One region of the Cobetia sp. PS-4MA genome, then DNA from elsewhere that is predicted to be linked to it. Evidence: predicted binding sites of a transcription regulator. Region 1 holds the regulator's gene; each other region holds the start of a gene.
What was found. Region 1 encodes sigma-54, which starts transcription at its own class of promoters, with help from an activator protein. Its sites were predicted from a motif close to TGGCACNNNNNTTGCTNT; they were not measured.

Region 1 (3,463 bases):
TCCCGGTGCCCTGAGAGCGAGCCTGGGACTTTTCCTTGTGTTTGACCAGCTGGCGGTCCAGCTTGTCGGCGAGCGCGTCGATGGCAGCGTACATGTTGGGGTCTTCTGCCAGGGCATGGAGGTCGGCGCCAGCGGCGTGCAGGGTGCAGGCAGCCTGTTGGCGTTCCTTCTCGATCGACAGTGTCACCTGAACATTGGTGATGTTGTCGTAATGCCGTTCGAGGCGAGCGAGCTTCTCGTTGACATAATCGCGGAGAGGATCGGTGAGTTCCACATGATGCCCGGTGATATTCACTTGCATGGACACGCTCCTTTATCCAGCGGGTTGCCTTTGAATTGTAACCCTTTTTGACTGCGAGCAAACCCTGATTGAACGCGCGGCCACTTTCTGACTCCGGCCATGGTCTCGTGGCGATCATCTGCTGGCGAGAGCGGCGGTGCCGGTGTACCGAGCGTCTACCCCGACAATGCCCAAGCTTTGAACAAAGATCAACGCTGCGCTGCATCGTGGGGCAAGGCTTGTCTTCAACCCAGCGAGGGATATCAGCAGGTTCTTCATGAGCATCGCCTCGCATCACGGACGGAATGGGGCTCGAGAAACCGGCCGTTTGTGGCCAATGTCAGCATTTACGTCGACGTTCGTGTGGCAGGAGTCGGTGGCGACCCCTGGCTATCTGTCCGTGGGATGTGAGGGAAAAAGAAAGCACTCTGGAGAAAAGTGGCTGGAAAAATAGGCAATTGGGGGCGTGAAGTCACTCACGCAGTCGCAAGGACAGGCATTGCCAACCGGTATTCAGACGACCGATTGGCAGATGATGCCAGGATGGCAGGTGCAAGGGGGCGAGCTTCAGCGCTCCGACGTGTGGAGCCCGCTGGCTTGCGGGTATCCGTTGTCGAGACTCACGCCAAGCGCTTGCGCTCGCTGGAGGAGGGGATGCCCATGGCCTCGCGATACTTGGCGACCGTCCGGCGCGCTACCTCGATGCCATCACTGGCCAGCAGATCCACCAGGCGTGAGTCGGACAATGGCTTGCGCGCCGGTTCTTCCGAGATCAGCTTGCGAATGCGCGCGCGGATCGCGGTGCTGGAATGCGCGTCACCGTTGCCACTGCCACCCACCTGACTCGAGAAGAAGAACTTGAGTTCGAACACGCCTCTCGGGGTGTGGATATATTTCTGGGTGGTCACCCGCGAGATGGTGGATTCGTGCATCTCGACCACTTCCGCGATGTTGGCGAGGATCAGCGGCTTCATGCCTTCTTCCCCCTGCTCGAGGAAGTCGATCTGGCGCGCCATGATCTCGCGGCCCACCTTGAGCAGGGTGTCATTGCGTGAGGACAGGCTCTTCATCAGCCAGCGGGCTTCCTGAAGATTGTCCTTGAGGAAGGTGTTGTCCGCGGACTTGTCGGCCCGCTTGATGAGGGCGGCATATTCCGGCTGGATACGCAGCTTGGGCAGCGCTTCCGGGTTGAGCTCGACCTGCCAGCCGTGACGCGTATGACGGACCAGCAGGTCCGGGATGACGTAATCACTGGCAGGCTCGCCCCAGGCGGACGCCGGGCGCGGGTCGAGCGCCCGTACCAGACGAATGACGTGATCCAGCTCATCATCATCCAGGCTCAGGCGACGCTTGAGCAGCTTGCGATCGTCATTGCCCAGTGCCTCGAGGAATTGCCGCACCAGACGGCGGGCCTGGGCCAGCAATGGCAGATCGTCCGGCAGCAGGGCCAGCTGAAGCAGCAGGCATTCGCGCAGGTCTCGAGCGAACACACCGGTGGGATCGAACTGCTGAAGGCGCAGCAGGACCTGCTCGAGTTCCGACGCCTTGAGGCCGGGCAGTCCCTGACCTCGCAGGCCATCGACCAGTTCGTCCAGGCTCATGCTCAGGTAGCCGGCCCCATCCACCGCATCGATCAGACTCTCCGCCATCTGGCGTTCACGCGCATCGAGGTCCGTCATCGCCAGCTGCCAGCGCAGATGGTCCTGCAGGCTTTCGACACTGGTGTTGCGATCGAAGTCCGGCCCGTCCTCGCTCGAGCTTCCGCTGCCGGAACTGGTCAGGCTGCCTGCGTGATCCTGGTAGAGGTCCGACCAGTCACTGTCGAGAGGGTATTCTTCAGGAATCTCGCTGTTGGTCTCGGAGGTGGAGATCTCGCTCTTGTCCTGTGTCTCCGCGACATCCAGCGACTCGTATTCCTCGTCAAGCTCCAGCATGGGGTTTGACTCAAGCGCCTGCTGTATCTCCTGACGCAGGTCCAGCGTCGACAACTGCAGCAGCTGGATCGCTTGCTGAAGTTGCGGGGTCATGGTCAGGGAAGTGCCGAGTCGAAGCTGCAAGGTGGGTTTCATGGGGTCTGTCATTCACGGCAAAGGAACGTGCATCTACGCTATACCGTGGGTCGGGGCACTGACAAGGGGCAGTCGAGAATATTCAAGCAACTTGCATGCCATGTTGCCACCAAGGTGGTATGGACGTCATGCATTCGAGTGAGGTGTGGCAGAGCAGGAGGGTTCACGGGGAGATCACGCAAGCGCCTGTCGAGGCGCTTGCGTGAGGGGGCGGGGAACGAGGCCCCGACAGTGAAGCAGGAAGTGGCGGGTGCTGGAGGGTGCTGGTGAGAGCAGAAGAGGTCGGACGGCTCTCGTCAGGCTGACGGCACTCTCGGGCTAGAGCTTGAACTCATGGCCCAGGTAGACATCACGCACCTGCTGGTTGGCGAGGATGGTGTCGGCGTCGCCATGCGCGATGATCTGGCCATCGCCCACGATGTAGGCGGTATCGCAGATGTCGAGTGTCTCGCGCACGTTGTGGTCGGTGATGAGCACCCCGATGCCGCGGTCACGCAGCTGGCGCACGATGCTCTTGATCTCGCCCACCGAGATGGGGTCCACGCCGGCAAACGGCTCATCGAGCAGCACGAAGTCCGGCTCGGTGGCCAGTGCGCGAGCGATCTCCACGCGGCGGCGCTCCCCGCCGGAAAGGCTCATGCCGGCACTGTCACGAATATGCGTGATGCTGAACTCGTTGAGCAGCTCCTCCAGGCGTGCCTTGCGTCCGTTGCGATCCAGGTCCTTGCGCGTCTCGAGGATCGCCATGATGTTGTCGGACACCGAGAGCTTGCGGAAGATCGAGGCTTCCTGGGGCAGATAGCCGATGCCGGCGCGAGCCCGCTGATGCATGGCGGCGCCGGACAGGTCGTGGTCATCGATGGTCACGCTACCGGCATCCGAGCGCACGAGGCCGACGATCATGTAGAACGAGGTCGTCTTGCCGGCCCCGTTGGGGCCCAGCAGGCCTACGATGTCACCCTGGCGGATTTCCAGCGAGATGTCCTTGACGACCTTGCGACCCTTGTAGGCCTTGGCCAGATGACGAGCGCTGAGGGTACGTGGGCTGGCAGCAGTCATGCTCATTGATCCTTGCTGGCATTGGCGCCACGTGGCGTCAGGGTCATGTGGACGC
Region 2 (3,463 bases), 1.3 Mb from region 1:
TCTCTCGGCGGTCGGGCTGGTTGCCTGCGCCACGGCGGTGGTCGGCCCGGTGGCCTTCGTCGCCTTCGTCAGCGGGCCCATCGCGACGCGCCTGTTCCGGCGGCGCGGCTCCATGATGATCCCGGCCGCCCTGATCGGGGCATTGTTGATGCTGGTCGCGGACTTCATCGGCCAGTTCCTGCTGCCTGCGCGCTATCCGGTGGGCGTGGTGACAGGCGTGCTGGGCGCACCGGTGCTGCTGTTGCTGCTGATGCGAGAACATCAAGGACCGGGGCCCTCAGGGCGCAGACAACGACGCAGCAGGCAGCCGACGCCGCCATCTTCCTCCTCCGATCCTCACCACCCGTCATCTCAGCGAGTCGTTTCCTCATGACCCACCCTTCCCTGTGCGTGAATGGCCTGACGGCAGCCTATGCCGAGCGGCCGGTGCTCGAGTCGATAGACCTCGACATCGCTTCGGGCGAGATCACCGTGATCGTCGGCGCCAATGCCTGCGGCAAATCCACCCTGCTGCGCACGCTCTCGCGCCTGCTGCCTCCCTCGCGAGGCGAGGTGCTGCTGGATGGCAGGTCGATCCACCGCCTGCCGGCACGTCAACTGGCCCGCCAGCTGGGGCTGCTGTCACAGTCACCGATCGCCCCGGAAGGCATCACGGTGCTGGATCTTGTCAGCCGAGGTCGGCATCCGCATCAAGGACTGTTCCAGCGCTGGACGCGTGACGATGACACCGCGGTGCTGGCAGCCCTCAACGCCACCGACACCGCCGCACTCGCCGAACGAGCGGTGGATGAACTCTCCGGCGGCCAGCGTCAGCGTGTCTGGATTGCCATGGCGCTCGCCCAGCAGACGGACATTCTGCTGCTGGATGAGCCCACCACCTTCCTCGACATCAATCATCAGGTGGAAGTGCTCGACCTGCTGACAGACCTCAACCACGCTCGCGGCACCACCATCGTGATGGTGCTGCATGAACTGAACCTGGCCGCACGTTACGCGGATGTGCTGATCGCCATGTCAGATGGCCAGATTCATGCCAGTGGCCCGCCCGAGCAGGTACTCACACGCGAGATGATCAAGGAGGTGTTCGGGCTGGAAAGCCACATCACCCCGGACCCCGTTACCGGCAAGCCGATGATGGTGCCCGTCGGGCGTCATGGGATGAAAGCTGCAAGGAACGAAGCCGTGTCGAGCTGATCACGCTGTTGGATAGTCCAAGGCTCCATCAATTCAATTCAGTCCGTGTAAGACATCAGAATCGGCATCATTGAACAAGGGGCCACCATATACCGCTTGTTAACACTGGATTCATAGCAATGAGTGCAAAACTTATTCTATGAAACCAAGCATAAAAGATCTCTGGATTTTCTCCCCGATCTCCCACTGAATAAAACTCAATCTCAACTTAATACACTAAGGTGCAAGCGACGGTAAAATTCATCAAATTGGTGCAGCGTACGATTTCGATATGCATATACGTGTTGCGTGAAATCTTATATTCCATTGTTTTATATGGAAAAAATCTCTCCGGCACACTTCCTGCTAGACATTCACCGAGGCACCGATAGGCATACAACAATCGAAAATCTACACCAATGGAGCGCTAGGGTTCCGGTGATTGGCTGATGGCCGTCACGACTGGTCCGAGAGCACTCGACCTCCAAGCTGGGGGTTACACGGCGGGACAAAAGCCCGGGAGACGCAACGCCTGAAAAGGTCGGCGCCTCTCACTTTTTCCGCCGGAGATAACGACAATGACCCAGCCCACTCGCCTTTCCCCGTCTACGACTTCCCTCTCGGATGCCTGCGCTCAGGCGCCATCCGCTGCTGTCGCATCTGACTCCCCGGCGGTATCCGCCGTATCCAGCAAGACCTCCCGACGTGCCGCGCTGGCCGGCGCCCTGCTGCTTGGCGCCTCGCTGAGCCCGCAGGCCATGGCACAGGATTCCTTCAGCGTGTGCTGGTCGGTGTATGCCGGCTGGATGCCGTGGGAATACGCGGACACCCAGGGCATCGTCGACAAGTGGGCCAAGAAGTACGACATCAATATCGATGTGGTGCAGGTCAACGATTACGTCGAGTCCATCAATCAGTACACCTCCGGCAATGTCGATGGCTGCGCCATGACCAACATGGATGCCCTCACCCTCCCCGCCGCCAGCAGTGTCGATTCCACCGCGCTGATTCTGGGTGACTACTCCGATGGCAATGACGGCGTGATGGTCCGCGACGGCGATTCCATCGAGTCCCTGAAGGACCGTGAGGTCAATCTGGTGCAGTTCAGTGTCTCCCACTACCTGTTGGCACGCGCGCTGGACAGCGTCGGCATGAGCGAGCGCGACCTCACCACCACCAATACCGGCGATGCCGACATCGTGGCGCTGGCCAGCAACACCGATACCCAGGCGGTGGTGACCTGGAACCCCCAGCTGGCCACGCTCAAGGACATGCCCGGCTACACCGAAGTCTTCAACTCCAGTGACATCCCCGGCGAGATTCTCGACCTGATGGTCGTCAATACCCAGACGCTGAAGGACAACCCGGACTTCGGCCACGCGTTGGTCGGCGCCTGGTATGAGGTGATGGAGAAGATGAAGGCTGGCGACGAAGCCGCGCTCTCCCAGATGGCCGATGCCGCCGGCACCGACCTCGCCGGCTATCAGGCCCAGCTGGCCGCGACCCACATGTACTACACCCCCGCCGAGGCCGTGGCCGCCTTCAATGCGCCGAGCCTCAAGGACACCATGCAGCACATCGCCGACTTCAGCTTCGCGCAGGGGCTGCTGGGTGAAGGCGCACCGGATGCCGGCTTCATCGGCATCGAGACGCCTGCCGGCATCGTCGGCGATGAAGGCAACGTGATGCTGCGCTTCGACCCGAGCTATACCGCCGCACTGGCCGACAGCCAGTAACGCCACGCGGTGGATGCCGCACACCAGCCGCAGGAAAGCTGTCTCTGTGGCTGGTGAACCGACCGCCTCCCTCGACCGCACCTCTCGTTCGCACCCGTGGAGCCCGCGCATGAAACGCCTGATCAATCTGACACCCTCCCGTGGTGGCCGCTGGCTGCTCGGTGGCCTGCCCTTCGCGCTGCTGGCCATCCTCTACATCGTGCAGTCCAACCAGCGACTGCTCGACAACCCCAACGACCGCCTGCTGCCGTCCTTCGCGTCCATGGGCGAGTCCTTCGCCAAGCTAGCCACCGAGGTCAACGTGCGCACCGGCGATCTGCCGCTGTGGACCGACACCTTCGCCAGCCTCGAACGCCTGCTGGCCGGCGTGCTGATCAGTGCGCTGATCGGCCTGAGCGTCGGCCTGCTCACCGGCGGCCTGCCGCTGCTGCGCGCCAAGCTGTCCCCGCTGATCACCGTGCTGTCCCTGATTCCGCCGATGGCGATCCTGCCGATCCTGTTCATCGCCTTCGGGACGGGTGAGCTGGCCAAGATCGCGCTGATCGTCATCGGCA
Region 3 (3,463 bases), 720 kb from region 1:
CTTCTCACTGATTTCCTCGCCGATCCGCCGCAACTGACAACCACACCGACAATGATCATTCTCCGGATCATGATGAATCTCGGTGCGCGGTAGTTCGGTAGGCAAGGGCGTGCGCTTGGGCGTCTTCCTTGCCACTGGCGTGGCAGCAGGGAGGTGGAGCTCTTCCAGCTCGGTCTCGATGGCAGCGATGTCGGCATCCACCCCCTCCTCCAGCAGGCTGATCTGCAGGACATTGAGCTGCTCGCTGCGCTTGCCGAAGGCGTGGCGCTTGAGCAATGCCATTTCATAAGTCAGCTTTTGATTGACCTGCTCGCTGTGGCGTAGCGCTTTCTCCTTTTCCTCCACCTGCGTCATCAGCGTTGCCGCCAAGTGGCGGAGCTGATCAGGAGAGAGTTGAGTCAGGTCGGGGGGTGTCGTCATTCCACCAGTATGCCAGTCCGCCGAAGGCAGTGGGATTGGCGCATCAGCGAATAGCGGGCCGGTAGGTTCTGTGCCGTACCTGGCCTGGCGTATCAGACCACAGAGATGACGCCGTCGGTGCCGAGACGCTGCCAGGGTAGGCCCTGCACCAGTGCCATGACCTGCTCGGGGCAGAGCTCGACGCAATCGCCATGTCGGTTGTCAGCCCAGTGGAACTTGCCCTGGTTCAGGCGCCTGGCGCATAGCCAGGTGCCCAGGCCATCGTGGACCAGCACCTTCATGCGGTTGCCGCGCCGGTTGGCGAATAGGTAAGCACAGTGCGGGCGAGCCATGCCGAAGACCTTCACTACCCTGGCCAACGCAGTGTCCGGGCCGGCCCGCATATCCAGGGGTTGGGTAGCCAGCCAGATTTCGTCGATGCGGATCATGCGAGCAGCTCCCGAATCAGAGATCGACAGGTGTCGGCCTCCGAGGCAGGCCACTCGATGACCATCGGGCCGTTGGGGTGCGGGATGGTGAGGCGAATAGGGTCCGCCACCTGATGCTGGGGAGTGTCCGGTGATAAATCGCGGACCATGGGCACCGGTACAAACGCCGGTATTTCTGGCACAGCCGTTTGCTGACGAGTGGTACGGATCCAATTGTGGACCAGGTTGGCATTCAGGCTGTGCTCCAAAGCCACTCCGGCAACGGAGGTACCGGGTTGCTGACACGCTTCGACGATCTTGGCTTTGAAGGCGGCAGTGAAGCGGCGACGCTTGCGAGGGACTTCCAACACGCTTAATTCCGTCATGATAAGTGTCCACTTATTGATAGGTGGACATCTAACGTGACGGAATTCAGGTCTCTGTGGTAGATGGGATCACCGATCGCTTACATTCTACCAAGATAAAGTTTTTCCATTATTTCAGCATCTTGAAGATATTAAATGAGAAATATGTCAGGCGTAGAGATTGGCTTATGAGGTGAGGTTTGGTCAGGGCAATAATGGTGAATGTAAGCCGTTTTTAATGAGTTTTGTGTTCTGTTTTGGTGCGTGAATATCTCTATTGATTGTTCATATGTGAAGTGGGGGTTTCAGGTAATTATGTCGGCTATGTGGAGCAATGATTTTGCCATCAATGGCACGAAATATGCTCATGAAATGGAGTGGTAGTCGGATGCACGTCATCGTCAAGACGGCGGCATTACAACAAGGACAATTTCTCAGAGCAGGGTCGTGTCATGAAAAGCCCGCAATCATCCTCTGTCACTGCCGGGATTCGAAGTCGGCAACACTATCCACGCATCGAGGCGCTGCCCGATGCCCAACGGTATCTGGTGGCGTGCCAGTCTCCCGAGAGCCTGCCAGGCACTGGAGAGGCGGCGGGCAACGCCCGTCAGCAACTGCAAATGCATTGTCAGCTGATCAGTACGCTGCTGGGGCAGCTCGGTAGCCGCGAGGTGGGAGGCACCTCGCAATCCACTCCGGCAACAGAGGCGTTGCCCACGGGGCCCGCCGACAGCGCCCGCCTGCATCGCTGGTACGACGTCGATGATCGCCCCCTAGCCTGCGATGCGCTGGCGGGTGCCATCGGCGAGGTAGGCGCGGCGGGGTGTCTGGTCATCATCGGCAGTGAGCATTTCGTGTGGCAGGTCGCCAATCTGGCTCAGCAGCAGGGGCTGTTGCTGGATGACATGGTGATGCTGCCGGTGGCTGCCTTGGGGCGGCATGTGTTCTGCGTGCACTGCCAGCAGGTCAGTGAGCACGTCATTCACTCGCCGTCAGCCTGTGATGGCTGCGGCCTGATGCTGGAAGTGCGTGATCATTTTTCCAAGCGTCTCGGCGCCTACATGGGCGTGCGAATCGATGCGGAAGCGCCGGGAGAGATTCCCCCACAGGAGGAGGTGGCACCATGTCTCGCTTCATGAAGGCGCGGGTCGCCGCGGTCGATCAGCTCAGCAGCAGCGTGCGCCGTCTCACTCTGGTGCCTGCCGATGAGGCCTCACCCTTCACGCCGTTCTCGCCGGGCAGTCATGTGGTGCTGGGCATTCCGGGAGAAGGGCGGGTGTGTCGCAACGCCTATTCATTGATCAGCCCGCCGGATGATCCCTCGCAGTACTGCATCGCGGTGCGTCGTCAGCCGGTCTCGCGTGGGGGCTCCGAAGCCATCCATTCCCGCGTCAAGGTCGGGGACGAGCTGGAGCTCAGCCCGCCGGCCAACCTCTTTCTGCCGCACTGGCAGGCGCGTCACCACCTGATGCTGGCAGGCGGCATCGGCATCACGCCGTTTCTCTCTTACCTGCCGGAGCTGGAGAGTCGTGGCGGCAGCTGGGAGCTGCACCTGCGCAGCCAGGACCTCGACGTCGCCCGCTTCCCGGAGGCCGCGCCCTATCTGGCGAGTGGCAACATCACCCAGCACCGTCTCGAGCGTCCGAATCTCAAGGCCCTGCTGGCGCGTCAGCCCGCCGGCACTCACGTCTATCTCTGCGGCCCGCAGGCCATGATCGATGCCGTGAAGGACGCGGCGCGCGAGCTGCACTGGAGTCTCGCGCGCATCCATCACGAGGTCTTTGCCGCCCCGGAGCCGGGGACTCCCTTCATGGCCGTGGCGCGTGGCAGCGGCGTGGAAGTGGCGGTCGGTGCCCAGGAATCCCTGCTGGAAGCGCTGGAGCGCAGCGGTGTCGAGGTGACGAGCCTGTGTCGCGGCGGGGTCTGCGGACAGTGTCGGGTCGAGATGCTGGAGGGGGAGGCGGAACACCGTGACGCCTTCCTCGATGAACAGGAGCGGGCCAGTCAGCGCTGCGTGATGCCCTGCGTTTCCCGGGCACGCAGCCAGCGGCTGGTGCTGGATCTCTGAAACCGTCTTTCGCGAGATGGACCCCCAAGGAGCAGGAACATGCAATTTTCCCCGCGAGATGACCAGGCGTTCCATGGTCAGTTCACCTTCAAGAATTCCGACTACGCCATCCAGCGTTTTCCCTTCCCGTTCCCGGAAGATGAGTACCGTTACTCGGTCAATATCGAGCCACATGTCTTGCCGGGCAAGCCGGGTTCCATCAC
Region 4 (3,463 bases), 730 kb from region 1:
TGCGGAGAAGGTGGCATCGTCATTGGTCAGCGGCACTGCCATCAGGCCCCAGAGACCGACCACACCGTGGACGGAGATGGCACCGACCGGGTCGTCGAGCTTGAGCTTGTCGAGGCCGACGATGGAGAACACCACCAGCAGGCCACCGACGGCGCCGATCAGGGTGGCAGCACCGACACTTGGTGCCAGCGGACCAGCGGTGATGGCGACCAGGCCAGCCAGGGCGCCGTTGAGGGCCATGGTCAGGTCAGCCTTGCGGAACCACAGGCGGGCGAGGATCAGGGCGGCGATGACACCCCCGCAGGCAGCGGCGTTGGTGTTGACGAAGACCTGAGCGACCGCGTTGGCTTCATCGATATTGGACAGCACCAGCTCGGAGCCGCCGTTGAAGCCCAGCCATCCCAGCCACAGGATGAAGGTGCCCAGGGTCGCCAGCGGCAGGTTGGAGCCCGGGATGGCGTTGATCTCACCGTTCTTGCCGTACTTGCCCTTGCGAGCCCCCAGCAGCAGCACGCCAGCCAGTGCGGCGGAAGCGCCTGCCATGTGCACGATGCCGGAGCCGGCGAAGTCACTGAAGCCTGCTTCGCTCAGGAAGCCGCCACCCCAGGTCCAGTAACCCTGGACCGGGTAGATGACGCCCGTCATGACCACGGCGAAGGCCAGGAAGGCCCACAACTTCATGCGCTCGGCGACTGCACCGGAGACGATGGACATGGCGGTCGCCACGAACACCACCTGGAAGAAGAAGTCGGAACGCGCGCTGTAGTAGATGTCGCCACCGGAAGCGAGCGCTTCCTCAGCGGTATTCTCGGCGCCGATCAAGAAGCCCAGGCTCGGCAGGAAGCCGCCTTCGGCGCTTGAGTACATGATGTGGTAACCGACCACCATGTACATGGTGCAGGCGATGGCGAACAGCGCCACGTTCTTGGTCAGGATCTCGGTAGTGTTCTTGGCGCGTACCAGGCCAGCTTCCAGCATGGCAAAGCCGGCAGCCATCCACAGCACCAGGGCGCCACAGACTAGGAAATAGAAGGTATCAAGTGCGTACTTGACCTCGATGATCTCGTTCATGCGGGATTCTCCTTTATTATTGTGCGCGGGGCTCAGACAGCATCGGCGCCGCGTTCACCGGTACGGATACGGATCACGTCATCCAGCGGGGTGACGAACAGCTTGCCGTCGCCGATCTTGCCGCTGTTGGCTGCCTGGGTGATGGCGTCCAGCACCGTTTCCACACTGCTGTCATCAACAGCTACTTCAATCTTGACCTTGGGAAGGAAGTCGACGACATACTCGGCGCCGCGATACAGCTCGGTGTGGCCCTTCTGTCGCCCGAAGCCCTTCACTTCCGTGACCGTGATGCCTTGCACGCCGTTGTCGGCCAGCGCTTCACGCACGTCGTCCAGCTTGAAGGGTTTGATGATGGCGGTGATCAGTTTCATGTGCTGCCCCCGTTTGCTACCGCAATGATCTGTCATGTTGAGTGCGGCCAATCAGACACTGCTGGTGGCCTGTTCCTGACAAGTGCATCGCACGAGGTATGCCATGAGGTTAAAAAATCTTTAAATTCATCTAGTTGTGCTGAAGGAAAAAGCAGCTCCGCAGCAAGGCCAAAAATGACGGCAAGAAGAACGCCATGGCGATGCACCGCTTTGGTGCCTGAATTGCGGCTTTCGAGGTAGGAGATAGCGCTAATATGGTGCACAAGGGCCGGTGCCTGCCGTCAGTGGCGAGAGATTCGGGGTCGGGACATGCGTCAGGCCAGCGGGTTGCGTATCCTTGCAACATGACATGATGTCCCCCACGTTTCGGGGAGATCCTTTTCTCTGACCGACAGCCCCATGATGGGCCCGTCGGCTTGCAATGGCTGAGGTGGAGCATGTTCAAGAACGACGTCATCGGGCGTATGGCCCAGCAGATCGGTGAGCGCCTCCAGGACGCCTCGCACGGCCCGGAAGAGCTGCAGAAGTCCGTACAGGGCGTGATGCGCAGCGCCTTTGATCGCATGGAACTGGTGTCGCGCGAGGACTTCGACATCATGATGGATGTGCTGACGCGGACTCGCGGGCGTGTGGAGTCGCTGGAGAAGCAGGTCATCGCACTTGAGGCGCTGCTGGAGAAGCAGGGACTGGTGGCGGGTGCTGCGTCGACCACCGAGCCTGCCGTGGCGGTGGACGATGAGGGAGAGACCGCGCTGGCAAAGCGGGAAGCCGCCAGCCACGCCGAGGAGATCGAGCGTCAACGCGACGCCTGAATGGCATGCTGCTAAAAAAACCGCCACACCCGTCGAGGTGTGGCGGTTTTTTTGTGTCCGTCGCATGAGGCGGGTGCCGGGCAGGTCAGACCGTCTGTGGACGAGACCCCATCAACCAGCGAACTAGGCCCACCAGAGATGCCACGATCCAGAACACCTCGATCACGAAGCTGGCGAGATTGAAGTTGATGCACAGGCTGATCAACAAGAGGATCGCCCCGCTCAGATTCATGAGGTTGTAGGTCAGGCTACGTGCATCGAGTCTGCCAATCTGCAGCAGAAAGAAGGCACCGACCACCAGAGAGGTGCCGAGCATGCCGATGATGTCCGCCATGGGTGCCAGCGAGGCAAGCATGTCTTGCATGGGGTGTTACTCCTGAAACAAGCCGAAGTCGTCCTGAATGGCTGGCCCTTTCCGTGGGTTGGACGATTCTCTGCCACCCTTGGGTGGCCTCCTTGAGACAGCTTGGCGGTTGTATCAGCAGGGCCGAGACAACCGATCAAATATACCAGCAGTCCCCCTCTTGAGGCACTCCTGTAGCGCCTGGAGCACCGCCTTGCATGTTCCATGAGCACTCTTCTGGTGCAGGCCCGAGGGCTTGTGATCAGCCAGGTGTTCCATGTCGCCAACTTCGTGAAATATCTGCTAGAACGCGCGTTATTTCATGGAAAAAGCCGGTTGATGGGCTATTTTCAACGTTCAGTCCGCATGAATGTCTCGAGCTGAACAGACACGGCAGCCAGTCCGGCGCATCGAAGGAGGCTGGCATTGGGTGGGGCCTGCGCGACTCTCGGGAAAGGCACTCCCTTCCCCCGCGCCTCTTCTCTTGAGCCCAGCCTCCTGAGTCATGCCAGGGCGTTTCTCCATTCACTTCTTCATGAACATCTCCGTGAACTACTTCGTGAAGCTCTTCATGAAATTCATGCCGCGATGTCGACGGGAAACGCTGCCGTTGGTTCATCGTGCGGGTGTCTTGCCCGTTCTGGGTGACGATATTGCCTCTCTGCCGCCTGTTTCGCCGATCTGGCCGGGTGCTGGAGGAGGGCTGATGTCGCCCTCAAGTGTTGATTCAGAGTGTAATGCGTCACGCTTCGATGAGGTGGTGCGGCTCGGTGTCCATATCGATAGGGTTTGGCGTTGCCAGATGATGGATATTTGAGCGCTGGGAAATGCCCTGTCGAGGGAGTTATGTAATGTTATCCACAGTC

Region 2: AC26AR_RS09035 (putative urea ABC transporter substrate-binding protein) is a predicted target of sigma-54. The motif match lies at 1,526-1,543, and genes of this name have one in related genera.
Region 3: AC26AR_RS06565 (dimethylamine monooxygenase subunit DmmA family protein) is a predicted target of sigma-54. The motif match lies at 1,543-1,560, and genes of this name have one in related genera.
Region 4: AC26AR_RS00335 (P-II family nitrogen regulator) is a predicted target of sigma-54. The motif match lies at 1,529-1,546, and genes of this name have one in related genera.

What each region holds. Positions count from the first base shown of each region.
Region 1 is NZ_CM173107.1:805,856-809,318, forward strand. Features, by position in the region: gene hpf (ribosome hibernation-promoting factor, HPF/YfiA family) at 1-301, opposite strand, end outside; gene AC26AR_RS03430 (RNA polymerase factor sigma-54) at 901-2,349, opposite strand; gene lptB (LPS export ABC transporter ATP-binding protein) at 2,668-3,408, opposite strand; gene lptA (lipopolysaccharide transport periplasmic protein LptA) at 3,411-3,463, opposite strand, start outside.
Region 2 is NZ_CM173107.1:2,117,863-2,121,325, forward strand. Features, by position in the region: gene AC26AR_RS09025 (FecCD family ABC transporter permease) at 1-373, shown strand, start outside; gene AC26AR_RS09030 (ABC transporter ATP-binding protein) at 370-1,194, shown strand; guanidine-I (ykkC/yxkD leader) riboswitch at 1,590-1,698, shown strand; gene AC26AR_RS09035 (putative urea ABC transporter substrate-binding protein) at 1,752-2,909, shown strand; gene AC26AR_RS09040 (ABC transporter permease) at 3,019-3,463, shown strand, end outside.
Region 3 is NZ_CM173107.1:1,530,685-1,534,147, forward strand. Features, by position in the region: gene tnpC (IS66 family transposase) at 1-420, opposite strand, end outside; gene tnpB (IS66 family insertion sequence element accessory protein TnpB) at 513-848, opposite strand; gene tnpA (IS66-like element accessory protein TnpA) at 845-1,213, opposite strand; gene AC26AR_RS06565 (dimethylamine monooxygenase subunit DmmA family protein) at 1,645-2,331, shown strand; gene AC26AR_RS06570 (PDR/VanB family oxidoreductase) at 2,316-3,260, shown strand; gene AC26AR_RS06575 (heme-dependent oxidative N-demethylase family protein) at 3,300-3,463, shown strand, end outside.
Region 4 is NZ_CM173107.1:71,869-75,331, forward strand. Features, by position in the region: gene AC26AR_RS00330 (ammonium transporter) at 1-1,071, opposite strand, end outside; gene AC26AR_RS00335 (P-II family nitrogen regulator) at 1,104-1,442, opposite strand; gene AC26AR_RS00340 (accessory factor UbiK family protein) at 1,880-2,254, shown strand; gene AC26AR_RS00345 (CBU_0592 family membrane protein) at 2,340-2,618, opposite strand; gene AC26AR_RS00350 (hypothetical protein) at 3,145-3,414, shown strand.